One region of the Alteromonas sp. ABH4_457 genome, then DNA from elsewhere that is predicted to be linked to it. Evidence: predicted binding sites of a transcription regulator. Region 1 holds the regulator's gene; each other region holds the start of a gene.

The links. Region 1 encodes FliA, which starts transcription of late flagellar genes. Its sites were predicted from a motif close to CTAAAGNTNNNNNNNNNNNNGCCGATA; they were not measured.
Region 2: the regulator FliA is predicted to act here: its motif matches at 2,983-3,009, upstream of ACXAGR_RS19815 (VC2046/SO_2500 family protein).
Region 3: the regulator FliA is predicted to act here: its motif matches at 4,373-4,399, upstream of ACXAGR_RS16850 (HAMP domain-containing methyl-accepting chemotaxis protein).

The regions. Positions count from the first base shown of each region.
Region 1 is NZ_JBSWXN010000005.1:270,486-275,692, reverse strand. It holds gene ACXAGR_RS14005 (chemotaxis protein CheA) at 1-460, opposite strand, end outside; gene ACXAGR_RS14000 (protein phosphatase CheZ) at 473-1,219, opposite strand; gene cheY (chemotaxis response regulator CheY) at 1,254-1,637, opposite strand; gene ACXAGR_RS13990 (RNA polymerase sigma factor FliA) at 1,685-2,413, opposite strand; gene ACXAGR_RS13985 (MinD/ParA family protein) at 2,410-3,276, opposite strand; gene flhF (flagellar biosynthesis protein FlhF) at 3,273-4,718, opposite strand; gene flhA (flagellar biosynthesis protein FlhA) at 4,748-5,207, opposite strand, start outside.
Region 2 is NZ_JBSWXN010000007.1:476,110-481,316, reverse strand. It holds gene ACXAGR_RS19830 (DEAD/DEAH box helicase) at 1-1,001, shown strand, start outside; gene ACXAGR_RS19825 (EF-hand domain-containing protein) at 1,050-1,292, opposite strand; gene trhO (oxygen-dependent tRNA uridine(34) hydroxylase TrhO) at 1,352-2,350, opposite strand; gene ACXAGR_RS19815 (VC2046/SO_2500 family protein) at 2,468-2,974, opposite strand; gene ACXAGR_RS19810 (response regulator) at 3,096-4,736, shown strand; gene ACXAGR_RS19805 (DMT family transporter) at 4,710-5,207, opposite strand, start outside.
Region 3 is NZ_JBSWXN010000006.1:338,807-344,013, reverse strand. It holds gene ACXAGR_RS16870 (H-NS histone family protein) at 34-426, shown strand; gene ACXAGR_RS16865 (alpha/beta fold hydrolase) at 475-1,266, shown strand; gene ACXAGR_RS16860 (DUF2788 domain-containing protein) at 1,353-1,571, shown strand; gene fldA (flavodoxin FldA) at 1,603-2,127, shown strand; gene ACXAGR_RS16850 (HAMP domain-containing methyl-accepting chemotaxis protein) at 2,166-4,172, opposite strand; gene fur (ferric iron uptake transcriptional regulator) at 4,616-5,044, shown strand; gene ACXAGR_RS16840 (D-amino acid aminotransferase) at 5,093-5,207, opposite strand, start outside.

The sequences.
Region 1 (5,207 bases):
GTTCTTCTGCTACCGGCACTTCTTCTGCTGGTGCTGCCGTTTCCCCGCCAAAAATATTTTCGCCGGGGGCTTCTGGCTTGCTCAACTTATGCAGAACATCAACAAGATTTGAATCAGCGGCTTCGAGTGGTTCACGGGCTTTTACCCGCTCAAACATTTCCACTACGACGTCTGTCGCTTGCAGAATGACATCCATTAATTCCGGCGTCAGTGTACGCTGGCCATTACGCATTACGTCAAAGACGTTTTCTGCGCCGTGACAAATCTCAACCAGTTCAGTCAGAGATAAGAAACCTGCGCCACCTTTTACCGTGTGATATCCACGGAAAATCGCGTTGAGGAGGTCAGCGTCTTCCGGATTATTCTCCAGGTCAACTAACTGTTCCTGTAATTGTTCCAGGATTTCTCCGGCTTCGACCAGAAAGTCCTGTAATATATCCTCATCAACATCAAACGACATTCATTCGCTCCCCTAAAAACCAAGGCTCGACAGGAGATCATCCACGTCATCCTGGCCTTGTACTACGTCATCCCGCTTCTCAGCGTTCATGATTGGCCCTTCCGCTTCAACAGCGTCCGGCTTGTTCGTGGTGCTCTGTGCTTTAACAGGTGCATCCCGTTCACCGAACACGGTCAGCATGTTCACAAGGCTGTCTTCGACTTCTTTCACCAGGTCAATCACTCTGCGAATAACCTGGCCTGTCAAATCCTGATAACCCTGTGCCATTAATACTTCGGTCAAAAGGCTGTTAAGTTTAGAAGAATCTTTCGACATGTCCTTAAACAGGGCGTCGATATCCATACATAAACTCTTGAATTCACCGAGCTCAATCTGACGGGTCATAAGCTTTTGCCATTCAGGCTCAAGAGTTGTGATCCGGTCTGATAAAGATTCAGCAATGGGCATACAGGACTCTACAGCGTCCATTGTAGTATTAGCCGCTTTTTCAGTTTCTTCAATAACGTAGGTGAGACGCGTTTGCGCATCAGGAATATCATCATTAGCCAGACCAGCAATTCGCTCGTCTAACTGGAAGGTGTTGAGGGCGTCATGAAGTTGACGGGTGAGTTTGCCAACTTCAGCAAAAAGTTCGACAGACTCTTTGGCAGATACAGCTTCAAGCAGGGCGTTGGCGGAATCGTCATCGCCCTGCTCAAGATATGCTACCAGCTGTTTTGCTTCTTCGAGCGAAATAGGGACTTTTTTAGTAGGAGACATCCAGTAATCCTCTTCTCTGGCGGGAGCGGCTGGATCAACCTAAACGCTCAAAAATCTTGTCGAGTTTTTCCTTAAGTGTAGCGGCAGTGAAAGGCTTCACAACATATCCGTTTACACCTGCCTGTGCTGCAGCAACGATTTGCTCTTTTTTCGCTTCAGCTGTCACCATCAATACTGGCAAGTGCTTGAGTTTGTCGTCTGCACGAATAGCGCGTAACAGGTCGATCCCCTGCATACCTGGCATGTTCCAGTCGGTCACGACAAATTCAAAGTCGCCTTGCTGGAGCATGGGGAGGGCCGTACTTCCATCGTCAGCTTCCTGAATATTGGAAAATCCAAGATCTTTAAGCAGGTTCTTTATGATTCGTCTCATAGTAGAGAAGTCGTCTACTACAAGAATTTTCATACTCTTGTCCAAAATAGCCTCCGGTGAGGATTATCAATCGTTATTAATATTAGTATGTTTTATTCTTCTGCCTGCCATGATTGCATTCGGGCTTTTAGTTTTAACATGGCCTGGCTATGAATCTGGCTGACCCTTGACTCACTGACTTCAAGAACTTCACCGATTTCACGTAAATTCAGTTCTTCATCATAGTACAGGGACAGTACAATTGCTTCCCGTTCAGGTAATGTTGTGATGGCATGCGCCAACGCCTTTTGAAACGCCCCCTGCATTAAATCTTCGAGGGGTGAATCATTACCTTTATTCTGTTCTGTGCTGATTACATCTTCTGACACACCCAGGTCTTCAATACCGACAAGTTTACCGGCATTCACCTCGTTAAGCATTTGATGATAATCATTAATACTGACATTTAGCTTAGCAGCAATTTCTGTATCACGCGCGTCTCTGCCAGTTTCTCTTTCAACTTGTGTTATGGCTTCCGTAATAGCACGGCTATTTTTATGCACTGAACGGGGTGTCCAGTCGCCCTTACGGATTTCATCCAGCATAGCACCACGAATACGGATGCCTGCGAAGGTTTCGAAACTGGCCCCTTTCGAGCCGTCGAAATTTCTGGCTGCTTCCAGCAATCCGATCATCCCTGCCTGAATCAGGTCATCCACCAGCACACTGGCAGGCAAACGCGCCATCAGGTGATGGGCAATACGTTTTACAAGGGATGCATGGCGCTCGACCAGCTGCGACTTGTCGGTCTGCTGCTGGTAAGCTGCCGCTTTACTATTCAACGTTGGCTTCCTACTGCTTGCTTCGTCACCAGTTGTTCAATGAAAAATTCCAGGTGACCACCCGGCTGAGCCGGTACCGGCCAGTTAAGCGCTTTGGTGGCTAACTGACTAATCGCGACGGCCGCAGGAGAACCGGGAAATGCATCCACAATAGCGGTTTGCTTTCTGACTGCCCGACGAATATTTTCGTCGAAAGGTACAGTTGCCACCAATTCTAGTGCCACGTCCAGGAATCTGCCTGTCACTTTTGATAACTTGCTGAATAATTCCTGGCCTTCACGGATGTCCCTAACCATGTTTGCCACAATTTTAAAACGGAACACGCCGTGCTCACGGTTTAAAATTTTAATCAATGCGTAGGCATCGGTCAGAGAAGTCGGTTCGTCACAAACCACGACCATGATGTCCTGCGAGGCACGGGAGAAACTCAATACCATATCGGAAATACCGGCAGCGGTATCTACAATCAGCACGTCAATCTGCGACCGCAACTCACTGAAAGCACGGATTAATCCGGCATGTTCTGTGGGCGATAACTCAGTCATTGCCTGAGTACCTGAAGTCGCCGGAGCGATTTTAATACCGTGAGGTCCGGTTACCAGAACATCATCAAGTGTGCATTCACCGGATAATACGTGAGAAAGGTTCTTCTCAACACGCAGACCCAGCATGACGTCAACGTTCGCTAATCCTAAATCGGCATCGAGTACCATGACCCGCTTACCTTGCTTAGCCATAGCAATCGCCGTGTTTAATGTAATGTTGGTTTTACCAACACCACCTTTGCCGCCGGTAACGGCAATAACCTTTATGAGGCGTGATTGATTCATCTTTCGTAAGCTACTCGCTTGATCTTCGATCATACTGCCTGAACTGAATTAACTTCATGATTACGCTTAGTATGATTCAAACCGTACTTTTTATAAAGCTTTGCAGCGGCAGATACGAGAGATTTTGCATCAGCAACTTTAATATCTTCAGGTACCTGCTGCCCGTCGGTCACATAACTAACTGGCAATTGCTGTTCAACAGCAACACTTAAAACCTCACCCAAACTGTAGCATTCATCAACTTTCGTGAAGATACATCCGTCAAGCTTAACGGAATTATACGCTTCAATGATGCGTTGCAATGCAGGATATTGGGTATTTGCCTGCGCAACCAGGTATTTACGGACAGGTTGCATTTGTCCGTGATTAAATTGACCAAGTTGCTTAATTAAACGACTGTCGCGCTGACTGAAACCAGCCGTGTCTATTAATATTAGACGCTTATGGCGTAACTGGAAGAGAAGTTCGGCTAATTCTTCACTGCTTTGCGCCTTCCTTGTGGTACAGCCAATAATTTTGCCATACGTTGCCAGCTGTTCATAAGCGGCAATACGGTAGGTATCGATAGTGATCATAGCCACCTGATCAGCACCGTATTTTTGCGCATAGCGTGCTGCTAATTTAGCAACAGTCGTGGTTTTGCCTGTTCCCGTTGGACCAACAAGAGCAACCACACCGGTTTGGGTCAGGATATCATTACCGGAAACATTAAGGCGATTAGCCAAAAGGTTGAGAAGGTAAATCCATGCTTCCCGCTCGGTGTATTGAGACGGGGTGTAGTGCACCAGTTGCTCAGCCAGTGAAGCACTCAGCCCCATACCGGTTAAACACTGGGTCAGATAGCTGTGCACGGGACGCTGACGCTGCTTTTTAGCATCCATCAAGTCTGCAACCTGATATTGTAGAACGCTGCGTAGAGAAGCCAGTTCCTCTTTTATCGCATCCAGCTCACTGGCCGGAGCACCGGCAGACTGCTGACTTTCCGCCGTTTTAAAGTCGGGATTCATCTGAGATACCGGCGCAGGCTTGTGTTCTTTTGCAGAAAATACATCCGCAAATGAAAACGCCTCTTCGTCATGAGATGCAGCTGGTTGTGGATTGACTCCACGAGTATCTCCGGCGAAGGCAGACGATGTTTGTGGTGCAGGAGAAACTGCGGGGTTCTGACGGTCACTTCCGGCAGCCGCAGCTTTTTCTGCAACCTGCTTTTCAAGTAACGCCCGTAAGGTATCCGGACCGTCGTCACCGATAATTTCGCTGAGGCTTGGCATCGCCTTCTGTGCAGCAGGCTTACCTGCGTCATGGCGGGTGTTGAGTTTTATTTTTGCTTCCGGCTCTTTATCGTAAGCGGCGACCAGTTCAATACCGTCTGCCACCTTGCGATTCGACATGATTACGGCGTCACTGCCCAATTCTGCTTTTACCTGGCTTAATGCTTCCCGCATATCTTTGCCAAAAAACCGTCTGATTTTCATCTCAACCTCTTCACTCACCCGGCGTCAGATTATTGACCCACAGAGCTGACAATTTTGATTTGTTTGTCATCAGGGATTTCCTGATAAGACAACACATGCAGGCCAGCTACCGAATACTTCAGGAAGCGTGACAGCACAGGTCTTAACATGCCTGACGTCAACAGTACCGCAGGCTCGCCATTCAGTTCTTGTTGTTGTGCGGCCTGTTGCAGGGATTGCTGGAGCCGGTCTGCCAGTCCCGGTTCGATGCCGGCGCCGTCTTCTCCTCCTGCCTGAAGTGACTGGTGCAACATCTGTTCCAACTCTGGTGCCAGAGTTATGACGGGCACTTCTTTCGCTCCCTGACTGATTTCCTGCACAATCAAACGCTTCAGCGCAATACGCACTGCCGATACCAGCACATCCGGATCCTGACTGCGGGGTCCGTATTCCGATAAGGTCTGAACGATAGTACGCATATCGCGGATGGGAACCCCTTCGAACAATAAG
Region 2 (5,207 bases), on a different contig from region 1:
ATTATAACGATCAAACAAAAGTGCTGCGCCGCAACCCTCATGTCATTGTGGGTACCGCTGGCCGGATTGCCGATCACCTGGAAGACAAATCATTTTTTATTAACGGGCTGGAACTGCTTATTTTCGATGAAGCAGACCGTATGATGGATTTAGGCTTTGCGGATCAGCTTAACCTGATCAACCGCTTCGCGGATCACCGTAAGCGTCAGACAATGTTGTTTTCTGCCACGCTGGACAATATTGCCCTGAATCATTTAACCCGCGACTTATTGAAGGCCCCTGTGCGTGTGGCTGTTGGTGAGTCGACTGCTGCCCATCAGGATATCGACCAGACTTTGTATTTTGCCGATGATGTGGGACACAAAGATAACCTGCTGCTCACGGTACTTAAAGAGCAGGCATACAATCAGGCGGTAGTCTTTACAGCAACCAGAGAAGACACAGACCGCATTGCTGCCATTTTAAATGAACAGCACCTTGAAGCTGTTGCTTTACGGGGTGATCTGCCGCAAAACCAGCGGGCTGCTATCATGAGTAATTTCAGTCGTGGTCAGAACAGTGTGCTGGTTACCACGGATCTTGCTTCCCGGGGCTTGGATCTGCGCAAAGTAGGCTTAGTGGTCAATTTTGACCTGCCGAAACAGTCTGATGAATATATCCACCGGATTGGCCGTACAGGCCGGGCCGGAGACAAAGGTGTTGCCATTTCATTTGTGGGTCCGAGGGACTGGGCAAGCTACCTGACAATTAAAGATCATGTCAGCTATGATGTTGACTGCACCACGCATCCCCTGTTACCGGCGAAGTTCAGCGGTAAAAAGCAGATGAAGCCGAAGAATACAAAAGGACAGGATGAGCGCAATCGCAGTAAAACCGTCTCTGCCGGTCAAAAGCCACCGGTGAAAAGGCGGGTGAATACCATGAAAGGCGATGAAGCCGGTCATATGCCGGTGATGAAGAAAAAACGCAATGACGTCATCGACGATGACGAAGAAGAATGACACAAAAAAACGGGCTGAATAAGCCCGTTTTTTTAAAACTATGCAGGATTAATATTCCCACCAGCCTTCCTGCCACCAGGCAAGAAATTCTTCAAAATCGATATAGCCGTCATCATTGTCGTCAATAATTTTGAACCCTTCTTCCACATGGCTCATTTTCGTTTTCGGCGACAATACGGTCAGCAGTTCAATAAATTCAGGCAGATCGATTTGACCGTTACCGTCTTTATCAAAGAAGCTGAAATCACTTTTGATTTCGGCGATTTTTTCTTCTGTAAGTTGGGTGCTCACTTAATGTCCTGATTAATTACGACTTATGAACAAAGTGTACAACCCAACTTCCCGGCTGTCTACTTAACCTGTGCCTGTTTTGCTGCCAGCGCACGTTGACGCTGCTCTTCTGCTTTTTCCTGACGACGTTTTTCCATTGCCAGTCTGGCATCAGAACCCACGTGCTCTTCGCTGCGTGCTTTCGCCAGCTGAACCTGTTTCTCACGCTCGCGGAAGCGGGCAATCTGGTCGTCACTGTGTGTACCGTGACAATGGGGGCAACTCACACCCGGCTCGTATTTATCAGACTGTTTGTCTTCTTCAGTAATCGGCAAACGACAGGCATAGCAGGCATCATACTGACTTTTCTGTAAATCATGATTTACCGCAACACGGTTATCAAATACAAAGCAGTCACCTTCCCATAAAGACTCTTCTGCCGGTACATCTTCCAGATATTGCAGAATACCGCCTTCCAGGTGATAAACCTCGTCAAATCCCTGCTCTTTCAGGTAAGCCGTGGATTTCTCACAGCGAATACCGCCGGTACAGAACATGGCCACCTTCTTATGCTTTTCCGGGTCCATGTTATCTTTCACATAATCAGGAAATTCACGGAAGGTCTTTGTTTTTGGATCGACGGCATGTTTGAAAGTACCGATTTCAATCTCGTAATCGTTGCGGGTATCAATAACCAGCACGTCAGGATCACTGATAAGGTCGTTCCAGTCTTTGGGTTTAACGTATGTACCCACCGTATGACGGGGATCGATACCTTCCACCCCCATTGTCACGATCTCTTTTTTCAGTTTTACCTTGGTGCGATAGAACGGCTGCTCTTCATGCAGGGATTCTTTATAAGAGATAGGGTTGATTCGCGGGTCACTGTTCAGATAAGCGAGCAAGTTATCAATCCCTTCCCGGGGACCGGAAACTGTGCCGTTGATGCCTTCGCTGGCAAGCAATAATGTGCCTTTGATACCCTGCTCTTCCATCTTTTCGAGAAGCGGCTGGCGCATGGCTTCGTAGTTTTCAAGCGCAACGAATTTGTACATCGCGCAAACGATATATTGAGTCATTTTATATTTACCTTTGCTGATTGGAGCGTAAGACCAGTGCAAATTGCGGCGCGAAATATACCAGAACGTCTGCGATTTTCCAAATCAGCTCAGGAGCTAACAAAAAATAAGCTTTTTTCAGGCAGTCAGCAATGAGGAAGAACCGCTTATCACCTCATCCAGCATAGTTTCATCTACAGGTTCCGGCGCGCGGGAAATATGCTGCAACCGCATACGGGTTGCCAGACTGCAATTTTCCTTAACTTCGGGAGGAATGAGCGTGGCATTGTCATGGGCACTTAACGGATCAGGATGCATAGACTGCCATAATGAAAAGGCTGCTGCTGAGCCTGAATTCGCCATCTTTGCCGTAGTATTGAGCGCCATATAATCTGCATCAGAGGGCTTAAGCGGTGGCCGTTTATAGTGATTCAGACGCTCGGGAAAATGAGGATCGCCGGTAACCCCGTCTGCCTCTGCAGGCAACAGTGAAAAGTGCTCAGCACCGGGCTGACAATGCATGGCAAGGAACAGGGAGAACTGCGCGCCTTTACCTGCCGCGCGGGCAAGCTCCCCGTTCCATTCACGATCAGGGATCAGTGCCGGTAGCCGGCCAGAGTCAAAGGGTAAATCAGGTGTACTCATACTGTGCTTATCGGCATTGACCGGGATAACTAAAGACAGATCCGTACAAATTTACATACTTGAACTTTAGGCGTAATGGTCCGATCATTATACTAAAGTCTGATTTCAGGGTAACAGGTAGATGAATTACGCAGATAAACGTGTACTGATTATAGAAGATCAGCGCCCTTTTCTGCTGGTTTTGCGGGGACTGCTGCATTCAATGGGTGCAACCGAAGTTGTCACCAAGCCCTCTGCTGAGCAGGCGTTATCCCTGTGCCGGAAACGCAAGTTTGATATCATCATCAGCGACCTTCATCTGGGCTCTGACAAAAAGAACGGTTTTGAATTTATCGAAGAGCTGCGTAGTCAGAAACTGGCAAAACCCTCAGCCATTGTGATGTTGATCAGTGCTGACAGCACCCGTCCCTTCGTACTGGGCTCTATTGATCGCGGACCTGACGACTACCTGATAAAACCCTTTTCCCAAAACCAGCTGAAAACCCGTCTTGAACGGGCCTGGAAAAAACGCCAGGCCCTGCTGCCCGTTTATCATGCGCTTCATGAAGGCGATACTGCCCTTGCCCGAAAGCAGGCGGAAAAATTACTTGCTACTAACCGGCCTTACCGTGGTTCGGTTGCACAACTGCTCACCGGCATTTGCTGGCAACAGAAAGATTTCGCCGGTGCTCTGAACGTACTGAGCGATTTTGATACAGACAGACCTGTGCCCTGGTTGCAACTGGCACTGGCTAAAAACTGGTTGAAAATGAATGAGCGGGACAAGGCCCTTTCTATGGCACAAAGCGTTCTGCAACGTAACCGTTTCAGTGCCGAAGCTTATGACGTGGTGGCAGAATGCCAGTTACTCAATAACGACACTGAGCGGGCTGCAGAAACCATACGTCATGCCATCAAAATTTCCCCTTACTGCACAGAGCGTCATCACATTGCCTGTCATATCGCCCGTCAACACAAAGATTTTGTGCTGGCCAGTGAAAGTGCGCAGGCAATCTGGTTGTTGTCCCGAAAAACGGTAAAAGAGCATGCGGATATCTGGTGCAGCTACATTCGCAGTATTCTGGAAGTAGCGGAAAACGCTGAAGATAAGAAAACCCGTAACCGCTATCAGCAGGAAGCCCATCTTGCCGTGCAGCGGGGTAAATTTGACGATTACCTCAGCCGTAATAACGACGAATTCGATTTCGTGATCTATGAACAAATATTCACAGCCCGGCTTCACAGTATTGAAGGAAAGCTCATTGAAGCTAAGCGGGCGTTGAACAGTGGCCAGGAAGCGATACAACACAAATACGAGTCTTATCCGCAAACCTATGCGCCGGACAGTTTGAAAGTGATGTATGCCATCGGCGAATATGATGAAGCAGACGCTCTGGTAAATGTAATTCGCTCAGGTAACCTGCACGATTCTGTAAAACAGATGCTGGATACCGACAAGCAAAAGGCTGCTGAAAAACAACAGCTTTACTCTATGCATAACAAAGAAGGCATTGAACATTATCAGCAGGGCGATTTTAAAGCGGCACGCACGTCTTTCACCAAAGCCCTGCAGTTTGCGCCGGTGAATACCGGGGTTGCCCTCAACCTGCTGCAATGCGTGATTAAACTGCTGAACACCGATACTAAAGAGCAGCCGGCTTTATTAACAGACAGCAAGCGGCTGCTGAAACTGCTGGATGGTATGTTCATGAAACCTCAGTTCCTGCAAAAGTTTGAGGAACTGAGAGCAGAATTATCAGGACTTACCGGAAAGGCTGCCTGATAACACGTTAACAGTTTTTTTCCTTCCCAGCGCGGCCATCATCGAGCCGGTGACCACAAGCAATGCCCCGCCATAAGCAACCGTGTCCAGTTCCGGCTGATGGAAGGTATCTGGCATAATTTTCTCAGCTAACGTCATACTGATAAAAGTAAACACGGGTTGTACTGCCAGCACGGCGGATACCTTCGACGCATACCAGACACGCATCGCCTCGGTGAAAGCCCCATAGGCAACCAGTGTATTCAGGCAGCAAAACACCAGTGCTGCCATTTGCAAACCGTCCATGGACATCAGCTCTGTCGGGGTACTCAGCGGGATTAGTAACATGCCACCTGCGGCATACATGATGAGTGTGAGTTGTCTTGCTGATAAAGTGCGTAACAATGGTTTTTGCGCCAGTGCATAAATAGCCCATGCGACAGCTGAACCGGCGATGATGAACAGGCCGGCAATACTTTCTGTTTCTGAGGC
Region 3 (5,207 bases), on a different contig from region 1:
TACACAGTTTTTTAACTAACACAAGGTTGATGAATGAACGACTTTTTAGAAATACTGACGCATGGAAGACGTTTGCAAGGTGCCGTAAAGGATTTAAGCACAGCTGAATTAGAATCTGTACAAGAAAAGTTAGCCAACATCATCGAGAAAAGAAAAGAAAAAGATCTCGAAGAAGAAAAGGCTAAACAGGAAAAGCTGCAGAAAATTGCTGATATCCAAAAGCAACTTGAAGAAGCCGGTCTTGATGTCAGTGATCTGGAGTCGACGACTGTTGAAAAGAAATCTACCGGTAAAAAACGTCCGGTAAAATACGAATTGAAAGATGGTGAAGGTAAAGTACACCAGTGGACAGGTATCGGAAGAATGCCACGAGTCTACAAAGATGCGTTAGACAGCGGCAAATCGCTGGAAGATTTCGCAATTTAAAAAATTCCATTCAAAGGCGACATCAGTCGCCTTTTTTTCAGGTCAATCATGCAATCCACGTTACATTATTCTTTTTCAGAAAATACTGATTCTGATTATTTACTTGTTATTATTCACGGTTTATTCGGAACAGCTGACAATTTATCTGTCGTAAAGCGGCATTTCGCGCCCAAAGTGAATGTGCTCAGTGTAGATTTACCGGACCACGGTCAATCACCCCATCTGGAGCATTTTTCCATAGAGGCAGCAGCAGAACAGTTATACGCATTTGTCAAACAGTTTAATAAAGCCCGTACAGGCATACTTGGACATTCGCTGGGTGGAAAGGTAGCTATGCGCCTCGCACTCACCCATCCGCAGTTTCTTGATGATCTCATCGTTGCGGATATTGCACCGGTAAGTTATCCGTCCCGCCATGATGCGATAATCAGTGCATTAAAGTCGGTAGACCTGAATTCCATCAACAGCCGTTCTGATGCGGATAAAAGTTTACAAAGTGGTATTCCGGAAGCCGGAGTACGCCAGTTTCTGTTAAAAAGTTTATATCAGGATACCGGTAAACAATGGCACTGGCGCTTTAATCTGGATGGTCTGGCAAACAGTTACGAAGCGATTAAAGGATGGCAAAGCAGCGATGCTCAATTCTCTGAGCCTGTACTTTTCATCAAAGGTGGTAATTCCGATTACATCACGGCGTCCATGCAGAGCGAAATATTGCAGTATTTTCCTGCTGCCCGCGCCCATGTTATTGAAGGAGCCGGTCACTGGTTACATGCAGAAAAGCCGGACGCCTTCAACCGCGTGGTTGAAAAACACATATTTCGCCCTCATCAGGCATGATATAGCACAAAAAATTACGTGGTTTTCACTGCGAGGCAGCTGATTTCTGTGCTATAGTTTGCGCCGATTTTGGACTAAGTAAAACTATGCTTGCTGAAAATTACGAAACCATTGAATCCATCATGTTTTATCTTGGGCTTACCGGCCTGTTTGTCCTGATGGGCTATGCCGTACATGATGTTCTCAAAAGTAACGATGTACCGCTTATCGGACGGGTAGTTGCCTATGGCGTACTCGGAATGGGAGCGCTGGGTTTTATTGCCAAAGGATTGATAGAACTTATTTGGTTAAGTACCGGCGTGTAATTTCAGAAGATGTATCGAACAGAGGGTTATTATGGCAAGTGTTGGCTTGTTTTTCGGTAGTGACACAGGAAATACCGAACATGTTGCAAAGATGATTCAAAAGGAATTAGGCAAAAACCTGATTGATGTACAGGACATTGCCAAGAGTACCAAAGAACAGATCGCTGAATTTGATCTTCTGATATTCGGGATCCCTACCTGGTACTACGGTGAAGCACAATGTGACTGGGATGACTTCTTCCCTGAACTGGAAGAAATTGATTTCAATGACAAGCTGGTTGCAATTTTCGGTTGCGGCGATCAGGAAGATTACGCTGAATATTTCCTGGATGCCATGGGCATGGTTCGCGATATCGTAGAACCCCGCGGTGCAATTCTTGTCGGTCAATGGTCTACAGACGGCTACGACTTTGAAGCCTCTAAAGGCATGGCTGATGATAACCACTTCGTTGGTCTGGGCATTGACGAAGACCGCCAGCCGGAATTAACCGAAGAGCGTGTACGTGCCTGGTGTAAGCAGTTACACGAAGAATTATGTCTGGCAGAACTTGCCTGATATAGAATTAAAGAAAACGGGCGCTCAGCCCGTTTTTTTTATAATCTGAAGCGCTCAACCACTTTCCGCAATCCTTCCATTTGCTCATCCACCCTGGCACTGGATTCATTTGCCAGACGGGTACTCTCTGCACTTGCATCAGCCAGCGTCACGATTGCGTTAAGATTATCATCAATACCCGCAAGTACTTTATCCTGAGCTTTAGTGTCTTTCACAAAGCCGGCATTAAACGCCTGCAGCTTCACAATGACCTCACTGATCCCATTAACCTGCTCATAGACTTTTTCACTGATAGCAACGCCCTGCTCCGCCTTTTCCATACTCAGGTTGATGGCTTCCACAGCTTGCTGTGCATCTCGTTGCAAACTGCCAATCATCGATTCAATTTCTTCAGTGGAGTTATGCGTGCGGTTAGCCAGCGTTCTGACCTCGTCGGCGACAACGGCAAATCCGCGGCCCTGATCACCGGCACGGGCAGCTTCTATTGCAGCATTGAGCGCCAGCAAGTTTGTTTGTTCCGCGATGGTTTTAATGACGTCAAGGATACTGCCGATGCTGCGGCTGTTCTCATCCAGCCGGTTTATGATGCTGGCGGATGCCGATGCCTGGCCAGATTGTTCTGAAACCTGTTGCCGGTTTTGTGCAACCAGTTCGGATGTTTGCTGCGTCTGACTGGCGACCCGGTTAAGTTCATCCACCGATTGCTGAATCATCGCGAGGTTTTTTTCACTGGTGCTTCTTACACTGGCAGTATCTGAGGAGGTTTTACGGACCCGGTCACGTTGTTGGGCCACCTGCTCCAGACTGCGTTCACCCATTTCCACACTTTCTCTGGCCACATCCAGCAGCGTTCGTTCCTGTTGCTGAATGTTACCGATAAGATCTCTGAGAGCTTCAGTTAAACTGTTTACCTTTACCGACAAATCGGCAAATTCATCATTGCCCTGTGTCTTCAGACGATACGATAAATCCCCTTCACTGATCCGGCCGAGACCACGGGTAATATTTTGCAGCGGCCCGGCAATGCTTTTACGCACAGTGAGAGTGAGTGCAACTGCAGCCACCAGACCAATAAACGACACCACCAGCGTATCAACAAGGCTGTCCTGGACAGTGTCCAGGATCAGGTTTTGCCCTTTCAGGGTTTCTTCAGTGACTTCTTCGTAAAGGTTATTGATTGTCGAGGTAGCCTGCGCCAGCGATGTGTTGGCACGCTGACGGCTTTCTGTGGCATGGGCGATGTGAGATAACTTCTGTTTCTGGCCGGCCATCAGACCGGATTCACCGGTGAGAATAGCCAGCATGGCATCATACTGCTGCTGAAAATTGCTGATGATACCGTCGGTATTCAGGCCACTGGCAGACCGGAACAGATATTCGGTGTCTACCGCCAGATTGCTCAACTGATAGTCCAGGTCATCCAGAATCACCAGTGAATCTTCAGGATCTTCAGACTTAACCAGTTCGGTGATGACCGAACTCAAAGTGAGCAATTTATTGTCAATATTCGCACCGAGGCCGGCCAGCGCATCGATACCGGGCTGTCCGTTATCCAGAAAGCTTAAATCCATCATCAGCGCTCCGGCTTCATCAATATGAGAGATAGCTTCTTCCCGCTGCTTTGCCAGAGACAATTGTATTTGTTTGCTGCTGATAAGCGCTTCGTACACCGTCGCGCTCTCACGAATAAATGTATTACCCGCCTCTACGGCCTGTTTTGATTCTGTGTGATTACCAAAGGTGGTATCGAAAATAGCGAGATCTTCAGAAAAGACTTCACTCAGTGCCTCAAACTCAGCTTTGTTTTTATTCAGTGCTGAAAGCTCATCCATGTAGTAACCGTTTGCCGTTACGGTCGCCAGAGACAATGCATCTGACTTCAGGGACATCATTTTTGTCTGAACCGGCATTTTCTCGGTGGCCACCGTTTCAGCAGAACGGCGGATGTCGCTGAGTCCCAGATAAGCAAGTAAACTGGTGATCAGTAATAAACAGCCGAACAGGGCAAAACCAAGGGTTATTTTTTGTACAACAGTCAGGCGCATCTTCTTATCCCAATCTTCGGTTTTATTTCCGTAACATGGTTATCATTGATTTTAATATAAGTTTTCCGGCCTTGCCGTTTTTTGGCCAGGAAATATGTCTGCGCACAGTGTTCCGTAATTGCCGGCAAGATAAATAATGTTGAAAACATCCCGGAAAAGTCGCTATTTTGCAGCGAAAAAGGCATAGCTTTCATTGAACTTATCGGTAGAAACTTAACAATGCTTTAGTTCGTTGAGAGGGTAAATCCTGAATAACTCTCTGCATACCGCCTGCAGGGTCCGGTTAGCTGCACAAAGTCCTTAAAAAACGTATGGATAAATGACAGGGATCAATGATTTACTCTGCAGATTAATGTTGAAGATATCCGCGCTTTTACTTTTAAAACCTGGCAAAGTACCTATAATGAGCGTTAAATCAGAAGAGCTTCCAGAAGTGATTATTTATGGATCAAAATAAAGAACTAAAAAAAGCGGGTTTAAAAGTTACACTTCCCCGTTTAAAAATTCTGCAGATCCTGCAGGAACCTGCCAACCAGCATATCAGTGCTGAAGATGTGTATAAAATTCTGATCGATCAGGGTGAGGAAATTGGTCTTGCGACGGTATACCGTGTGCTTAACCAGTTCGATGACGCTGGTATTTTGAACCGACACCATTTTGAAGGTGGCAAGTCAGTATTTGAAATCAGTCATAAAGAGCACCACGACCATCTGGTGTGTCTGAAATGTGGCAAAGTCATCGAGTTTGAAGATGACGTGATTGAACAACGTCAAATTGAAATTGCCGAACGCAATAACATCAAACTGACACATCACAGCCTGTATCTTTACGGTGAATGTAAAGACGGTACCTGTGATAAAACCGACGACTGAGTCGCCGGTCGTTAAGATTAAATAAACCTGCACAGCGTGCAGGTTTTTTTATAACGTAAACTTGTGTTTGTTGAAAGCTGTGATGGCTTTAAGCCATACCTCACCGGCCTGCCCGTTCCCCACGGGTTTATCATCCACCGAGATAACAGGGCTGATTTCCTTA